DNA from 2 places in the Proteocatella sp. QWL-06 genome. Region 1 is predicted to be linked to the other one. Evidence: riboswitches for the same ligand, from Rfam matches in the RefSeq annotation. Region 1 holds a riboswitch; the other holds the start of a gene.
The links. Region 1 has a riboswitch for thiamine pyrophosphate ahead of thiM (hydroxyethylthiazole kinase). Riboswitches for the same ligand answer to the same signal wherever they lie in the genome.

Region 1 (3,387 bases):
TATTTCTCGCATTGTATTTCCTCAGCTTTTCTGATATTACAACTATGAGATCCGCCGAAGATACCATCCCTATTTTGACCGAATCAGGGTATATGTCAGTGAATACGCTGTCAATCTGGGCCGAGAGGAAAACGGGATCCACCTCAAGCACGGCTGATACTCCTAATGTATTCTGAGCAGTAAGCGCAGTGACTGCGCTCATGGCATACACTCCATATGCGGTCATGGTTTTTATGTCTGCCTGAATGCCCGCACCTCCGCTTGAGTCGCTCCCTGCAATTGTAAGCGCTGTCTTCATGTCAGGCACCCCTCTATTTCTTTTCTGAGCTCAGCTGCAGCTTTTTTCAAGTCGTCCTGTGCAAATATCGCACTTATTACAGCCGCTCCGCTTATTCCGCTTTGCGACAGATATTTTATATTCTCTTTATTTATCCCTCCGATTGCAACCACAGGTATGCTGACTGCACTGCATATTTCTTTAAGAAGTTCATGACTTATATACTGTGCATCTGGCTTTGAATCCGTATGAAATACAGCCCCTGCTCCAAGATAATCAGCACCGTCCCTCTCTGCCCTCAGCGCTTCCTCAACGCTCCGTACAGATACCCCAAGGATCATATCCTTGCCGATAAGCCTTCGTACGGTTTTCGCTTCCATGTCTTCCTGCCCAATATGGACTCCATGCGCGCCTGAGGCAATCGCAATATCTACATTATCATTTATTACAAGAGGGACTCCGAATTTTTCACAGATATCTTTTAAAAGTCTGGCTTCTTCAAGAAACCTGTCCGACCTGAGGTTCTTTTCCCTGTGCTGTACGAGAGTTACCCCTCCCTCAAGTATTTTTTCAACCTGAAAGCTGAGGGATTCACATCCAAGCCACGTTCTGTCAGTAACTGCATAGAGAAGCATGTCCTTTTTATCTAATTTCATAAATCGCTCCTTTTTCAAGCTTGTCCCCGTCCATACTGAATATCTCGTCAATTATCCTGTTCCTGTATGTGGAATTACCGTCATTTATATTCATTCTATTCCAGGCAAGCTCGCCAGAAAGCCCCATCAGGCATACAGCTGCAACAGCTGCCTCAAGATCATTGTCAGGATTTGCAGTTATAAATGCTGTTATGAGCGCTGAAAGCTGGCATCCGGTTCCGGTTATGCTTTCCATCTCTTTTCTGCCATTTCTCACTGCATAGCATATCTCCCCGTCAGTTATCAGATCTGTTTGGCCAGTCATTACAATTATTGATCCGCATCTCCTCGAAAAATCTTTTATGAGCGAAACCGCTTCATCCATATCAGATTCAGTCACCGCATCTGCAATATCAGCATCTACGCCTCTGGCATTGCCGCTTCCACAAGAGAGAGTCTTTATCTCTGAGGCATTTCCTCTTATGACATCAAATCTTACTTCCTTCATGAGCATTAGCGCAGTCTGAGTGCGAAGACTGCTCGCCCCGGCGCCCACAGGATCCAGAAGCACCTTATGTCCAAGCATATTGGCTTTTTTCCCTGCAAGCACCATAGCCGGAATTGTGTCTCTGTTGAGGGTTCCAATATTTATATTCAGGCCCCCGCATATTGATGTTATCTCTTCCACTTCTTCCATGTCATCTGCCATTATCGGGCTTGCTCCACATGCAAGAAGCACATTTGCAACATCATTCACAGTCACATAGTTCGTTATATTATGAACCAGAGGTGAGTTTTTTCGCACGTTTTCCATGCATTTTTTTAACATATTTCTCCTTTCTTAAATACAAGCCGAAAGGAATGTCAACATAAAAAAACTGCAGGTATACCAATAAAAGTATACATGCAGTCGCTGCTCAGTATATCCCTACGTTGGCATTATCCAAATCAGGTTACGGGTCTAAGCATACAGCTTACTCTCAGCCTGCTGATCGCAAGCTCCCCTTGTATTTAACTTAATTATACTATAATTTATCAATAAATCAAGTATTTTATATCTGAATCGATACATTCTGGCCTTTTTCGAATGCAGTACCGGCGATTCCGGACATTTCCACCTCCAGCGTATTTTTCCCATCTGAGACTATATATTCTGTTCTAGCCCCCATAAAGATTTTATCCTTTATTTTGTAATCACCCTTGTCATCAGGAATTATTTTTATGTTCTCAGGCCTTATCAATTCATGCTTTCCATTTATATCAACGAAATTCGCTCTCCCTATGAAGGATGATACCTCCCTGCTTAGAGGCCTGAAATAGATGTCCTGAGGAGATCCCGTCTGGAGAGTTGCCATGGATCTTGCAAGCGCGACCCTCTGCTGCTGGCCACCGCTCAGATTGACAACCTGAGAACGTTCATACCCTGTTAATCCTGAGATTTCGAGATATTTCATTGCCTCTTACGAGGCAGCTTTTTTGTTCATCCTGCACAGGTGTCTCAGGCCATAGCTCACATTATCCTTTGGGAAGATCCAATATATACTTTGAAGTGAACCTTATTTTTCCCGTGGCAGTGTTTGAAACCGTAGACAGGAATATATTAGAATACTTTAGTATCATGATTGCAAAATAGATTACAACGACTGCCAGAAGGATATTCTTTATATATCCGGGAAGCTCATAAACATAGTCCTCTGAGGATGAGAGCTTGCTCCCGTCAGATGAATTTCCCGCTTTTGAAATGTTTTTTCTGTAGAAATAAAAGGCCGCTATTGCAGGTGGAATCATAAGCATGCTTATTGCCGCAGGCTTTCCGAGGCTGGAAGAAGAAAGCATCTGAAGGTATGCCGGGCCATGCGGCCGGGATCACAATGTTTCTCAGGGTCTGAAGTGGATTTACTCCAAGATCTCGAGATGCCATTATCTGCCTTATATCTATGTTCTGGAGCGTGCCCGAAAGCATAAGCGCGCTCCTCATGAAGTATCTTGTCCTCGGACTTGATACAAATACATAAAACGCTATTATGAATGAAAACAGTGTAGTGAAGCTTGAAGAAAGAATCGTAACCCACATGCTGTTCCGAATGAGTATTAAATTGCTTCTTGATAAAATATCGTGGTAGTACTTCAGCGTAAATTCTCCGTTATCAAACAGGCTCATCCTGAACACCGAAAATATAGGATACAGGACAAAAATGCAAATTGACAGAACCTCAGCAAGTAGAAGGCATCTGTCCAGAATTTTATGTATCTTCATAGCTTCCTCTCTAAAAAAGAAAAGAAAGAACTCAGAGATTATGTTCAAAGTTCCTTCTTAATGATAATCACGTTATTAAGCGTCCTTCTCTCCAGCAAGCGCTGCCCATTTTTCAAGCACAGCTTCTCTCTGAGAACCAAAAAGAAGTACATCCTGCTCAACAAGTTTGCTTACATCCAGGTCCTTCATGACCTCAGGAACATCTATTCCCTCTCTTG
Region 2 (3,387 bases), 940 kb from region 1:
TCCGGATCAGAATCCAGGAAGTCGTTGCTGGCAACTATTACCGGAGTATAGAAATCAAGCACAGGAGACTGGTTTGCAAAAGGAATATAGTTGTACTCTATCCCCGCAAGCTCTGCCATCATAACGTCCCATCCTTCATATACCCATACGGCGTCTACATCTGTCTGCATGAGCGAAAGCGCATCTGATCCAGGGTGAGGCACCATGTTCAGCTTCTCATAATCTGCGCCTGCATCAGTCATTACCTGCTTTATGATTGCCTTTTCCGATGGCATGTCCCAGGTAGCATATGTCTTTCCTTCAAGCTTGTCAAAGCTGTCTATTCCTTTGTCCTTCATGGAGATTATTCCCGAAGTATTGTGATCCAGTACCGCTGCGACTGCAGTAACCGGAACAGGCTGCTCCGCTGTGAGCGCTACTGCCAGGGATTCCTGAAAATCCACGCCAAACTGCGCATGCCCTGTACCTACTGCAGCAAGCGCTCCGTCTTCCGGAGGCTGTATTATCTCCACCTCAAGTCCTGCTTCTTGATAATATCCGTTCTCAATGGCTGCATATACCCCTGTATGGTTCGTGTTCGGGGTCCAGTCGAGCACGAATGTAACCTTTTTAAGCTCTGCTGCGTCTGAAGCTCCTCCGTCCGAGTCTCCTCCCGAGCATGCTCCGAGTGCAATCACCATTGAAGCCGCAAGCGCTGCGCTTGCAAGTTTTTTCCAGAATTTCATGTCATTTTCTCCTTGTCCTGTTATCAGTTGTATTATAACTGTCCGTTATTTTTATCTTATCTGTCTCGTTTATAATCAGTCTCCCTGCTCCGATTTCTCCCTGATGCTCTTCCATGGCATGCTTTTTTTCTGTATCATGTCCACCAGCTTGATCAGTATCAGGCTCAGTATGCTTATGAATATTATTACCGCAAACATCCTGTCGAACGCATAGGACTTTCTCACACGGGTCATGTATACGCCAAGCCCGCCATTTCCACCTAGCCACTCCGCTATTACCGCGCCAACTATCGAATATGAAACCGCGAGCCTGAGTCCTGAAAAGAAGCTTTCCATAGCCGAGGGCAGCTTTACCCACAGGAGTATCTTTAGCCTTCCTGCCCCCATGGACCTGAAAAGCCTTATTATATCCTCATCCACGGACATAAGCCCTCCAAGGGTGCTCACCGTCATAGGAAAGAAGCACGTGATGAATATGAGCACTATCTTTGGCGCCATGCCATAGCCCATCCAGAGCACAAGAAGCGGAGCCATTGCTATCGCAGGCACTGTCTGCGTTATTATTACCGCAGGATACAGCGTCTTTCTGATAAACTCCGACTCATTCATAGCAACTGCGAGCAGAAGGGCAAAGATGATGCTCAGAAAAAGCCCTGCAAAAGCCTCCGTGAGAGATATTGCCGCGTGATCCATCAGCAGAGATGCGTCCCTGAAAAGAGCGATTGCCACGCTTTCTGGTGAAGGAAGCATGAATCCCGGCACCAGCTCAAATCGGCATACCAGATGCCATATGAGCACTATCACCGCCATGAAGACAATCGAATGGATGTTATTCGTGATGCTTCTTAACTTTTTTGTCAATTGACCACACCCCCGCCTCGGGATTGAAGGCTATCTTTACATATGACATAACGCTCGGAGCACCCTCGCGTATGCATATTATCTGGCACTGCTTCACTATCTCCATAAGCTTTTCAAAATCACCTTCTACCGTGGTCTCAAAAGGTCCCACATAAGTGTTGAGTCCGGTGGACTTTATATATTCGATCACCTTGTCCACTACCTCTATCACCTTTTCTCCCTCGACTGCAGGAAGTACCTGTATTGCAATACTTGCTTCCGGTTGTTTCATACTGTTCTCCATTTCATTTATTTATAAATAAAAAATACGCAAGCTGAGCCTGCGCAGAAAAAATTTCTCAATTTATTTTTCCTACGCCAGCATTACCTGGATCAGGTCTAAGGTCAGGAGTGCGCTAACTCCTATCTCAGCCGATTTCGCATCAGCTCCCTGTATTATATCGATATACTCTGATTGTAGCACTCATGAAGGCTTTGGTCAATGCCTGTTGTCCATGCGGCATAAATTAATTTCCATTTTTTAATAATCGGGTTTGATTTCTGCCGATAATATGATAGAATATCTATTTGTTACCATATTAAAAACACGGAATGAATGACATGATTTGAAATTCGTTAATTATATATTTGAAATGTCCTATATAAAGGAAGGTTTGCAATCAATGAAAAAAATATTGTATTTTCTTATGATCATATTAACTATGAGCCTCTCACTTGCAGGATGCAGCAAGGATGATGCCGCTACCGAAAATCAGGTGTCTGAAGATGCCGCTTCAGAGGATGCCATCTCCGGAGAGACCGCTCCCGAGGATACTGCTTCAGAGGATGCCGCGCAGGTCGATACCTCAAAGCTGCTCTCAAATCCATACGTAGAGCTTCTTAAGAGCGGAAGATACGTCCTAAAGTTCAGGGGAGTTGTGGATCTGGATCCTGAGGACATATTCTCAGACGTGACCATTGCAAGAGAAGGCGAAAATTCACTTTGGATAATCCAGGCGGAAGGCTCAAAAAGTCACATAATAACCAGGGGCGATACCGCTTTCATGGTCGACGATGAATCCCGCAGCTACATCACCGGAACAATGTCCAACATGGAAACCAGCATGATAAACGGAGAATCTCTGGAGTTCAGTTCCGAGGGTGAGGAGATAATAGACGGAAGGACCATGAAATACGAAGAATACAGCTATGACATAGGCAAGCTGAAGTTCTTTTTTGACACTGAAGATGACAAAAAACTCCATGCTGTCCTCAATACCAATCCAGTAGAAACGGTAATGATGGAAATCACGGAGTTCTCCGAAAATGTCACTCCTGACATGTTTGAAATCCCCGAGGGCTACAGCGGAATTTAGCAGACAAGCGCCTACTTTAGTATGTCCCCGAGCTCTCTTATGTCAGAAATCCTGAAGTCAGCATCTTCAAGCTCATGCGGCTCCCCATAGCCATAGTTGCAGCCTATGGACAGGAGATGGTGTTTCTTCGCTATCTCCATGTCCTGGAAACGGTCCCCGGCAACGGTATAGACCGCCGGGTGCTCAGAAATTATATGGCTGAATATCTCATGCTTTGGTGCAAAGTCATACTGCTGGGTACAGTAAAACCCGTCAAAATATCTGTCCAGATGAAAAGCCTGTATGTGCGCGTTCATATAGCTGGTCTTGCAGTTGCTTAGAAATATCAGCCTGTAGCCTCTGTTCTTAAGCAGCTCCAGGGTCTCAAGGCTGCCTTCGTAGAGCCTTGCCTTTCCGCCTGCCGTGAGCTCGAGCATTGCCTCTCCTATCAGGGCGCTGCAGTGCTG

Region 2: it holds a riboswitch for thiamine pyrophosphate, as region 1 does, so the genes downstream of both, AC4PGZ_RS11215 (thiamine-binding protein) here and thiM (hydroxyethylthiazole kinase) in region 1, are expected to answer to the same signal.

What each region holds. Positions count from the first base shown of each region.
Region 1 is NZ_CM178755.1:1,400,174-1,403,560, forward strand. It holds gene thiD (bifunctional hydroxymethylpyrimidine kinase/phosphomethylpyrimidine kinase) at 1-298, opposite strand, end outside; gene thiE (thiamine phosphate synthase) at 295-933, opposite strand; gene thiM (hydroxyethylthiazole kinase) at 920-1,741, opposite strand; TPP riboswitch at 1,821-1,928, opposite strand; gene AC4PGZ_RS06660 (ATP-binding cassette domain-containing protein) at 1,965-2,366, opposite strand; gene AC4PGZ_RS06665 (hypothetical protein) at 2,428-2,706, opposite strand; gene AC4PGZ_RS06670 (hypothetical protein) at 2,630-3,169, opposite strand; gene AC4PGZ_RS06675 (hypothetical protein) at 3,245-3,387, opposite strand, start outside.
Region 2 is NZ_CM178755.1:2,342,568-2,345,954, forward strand. It holds gene AC4PGZ_RS11205 (ABC transporter substrate-binding protein) at 1-725, opposite strand, end outside; gene AC4PGZ_RS11210 (ABC transporter permease) at 801-1,586, opposite strand; gene AC4PGZ_RS11215 (thiamine-binding protein) at 1,555-1,857, opposite strand; TPP riboswitch at 1,919-2,029, opposite strand; gene AC4PGZ_RS11220 (hypothetical protein) at 2,249-2,941, shown strand; gene AC4PGZ_RS11225 (HAD family hydrolase) at 2,953-3,387, opposite strand, start outside.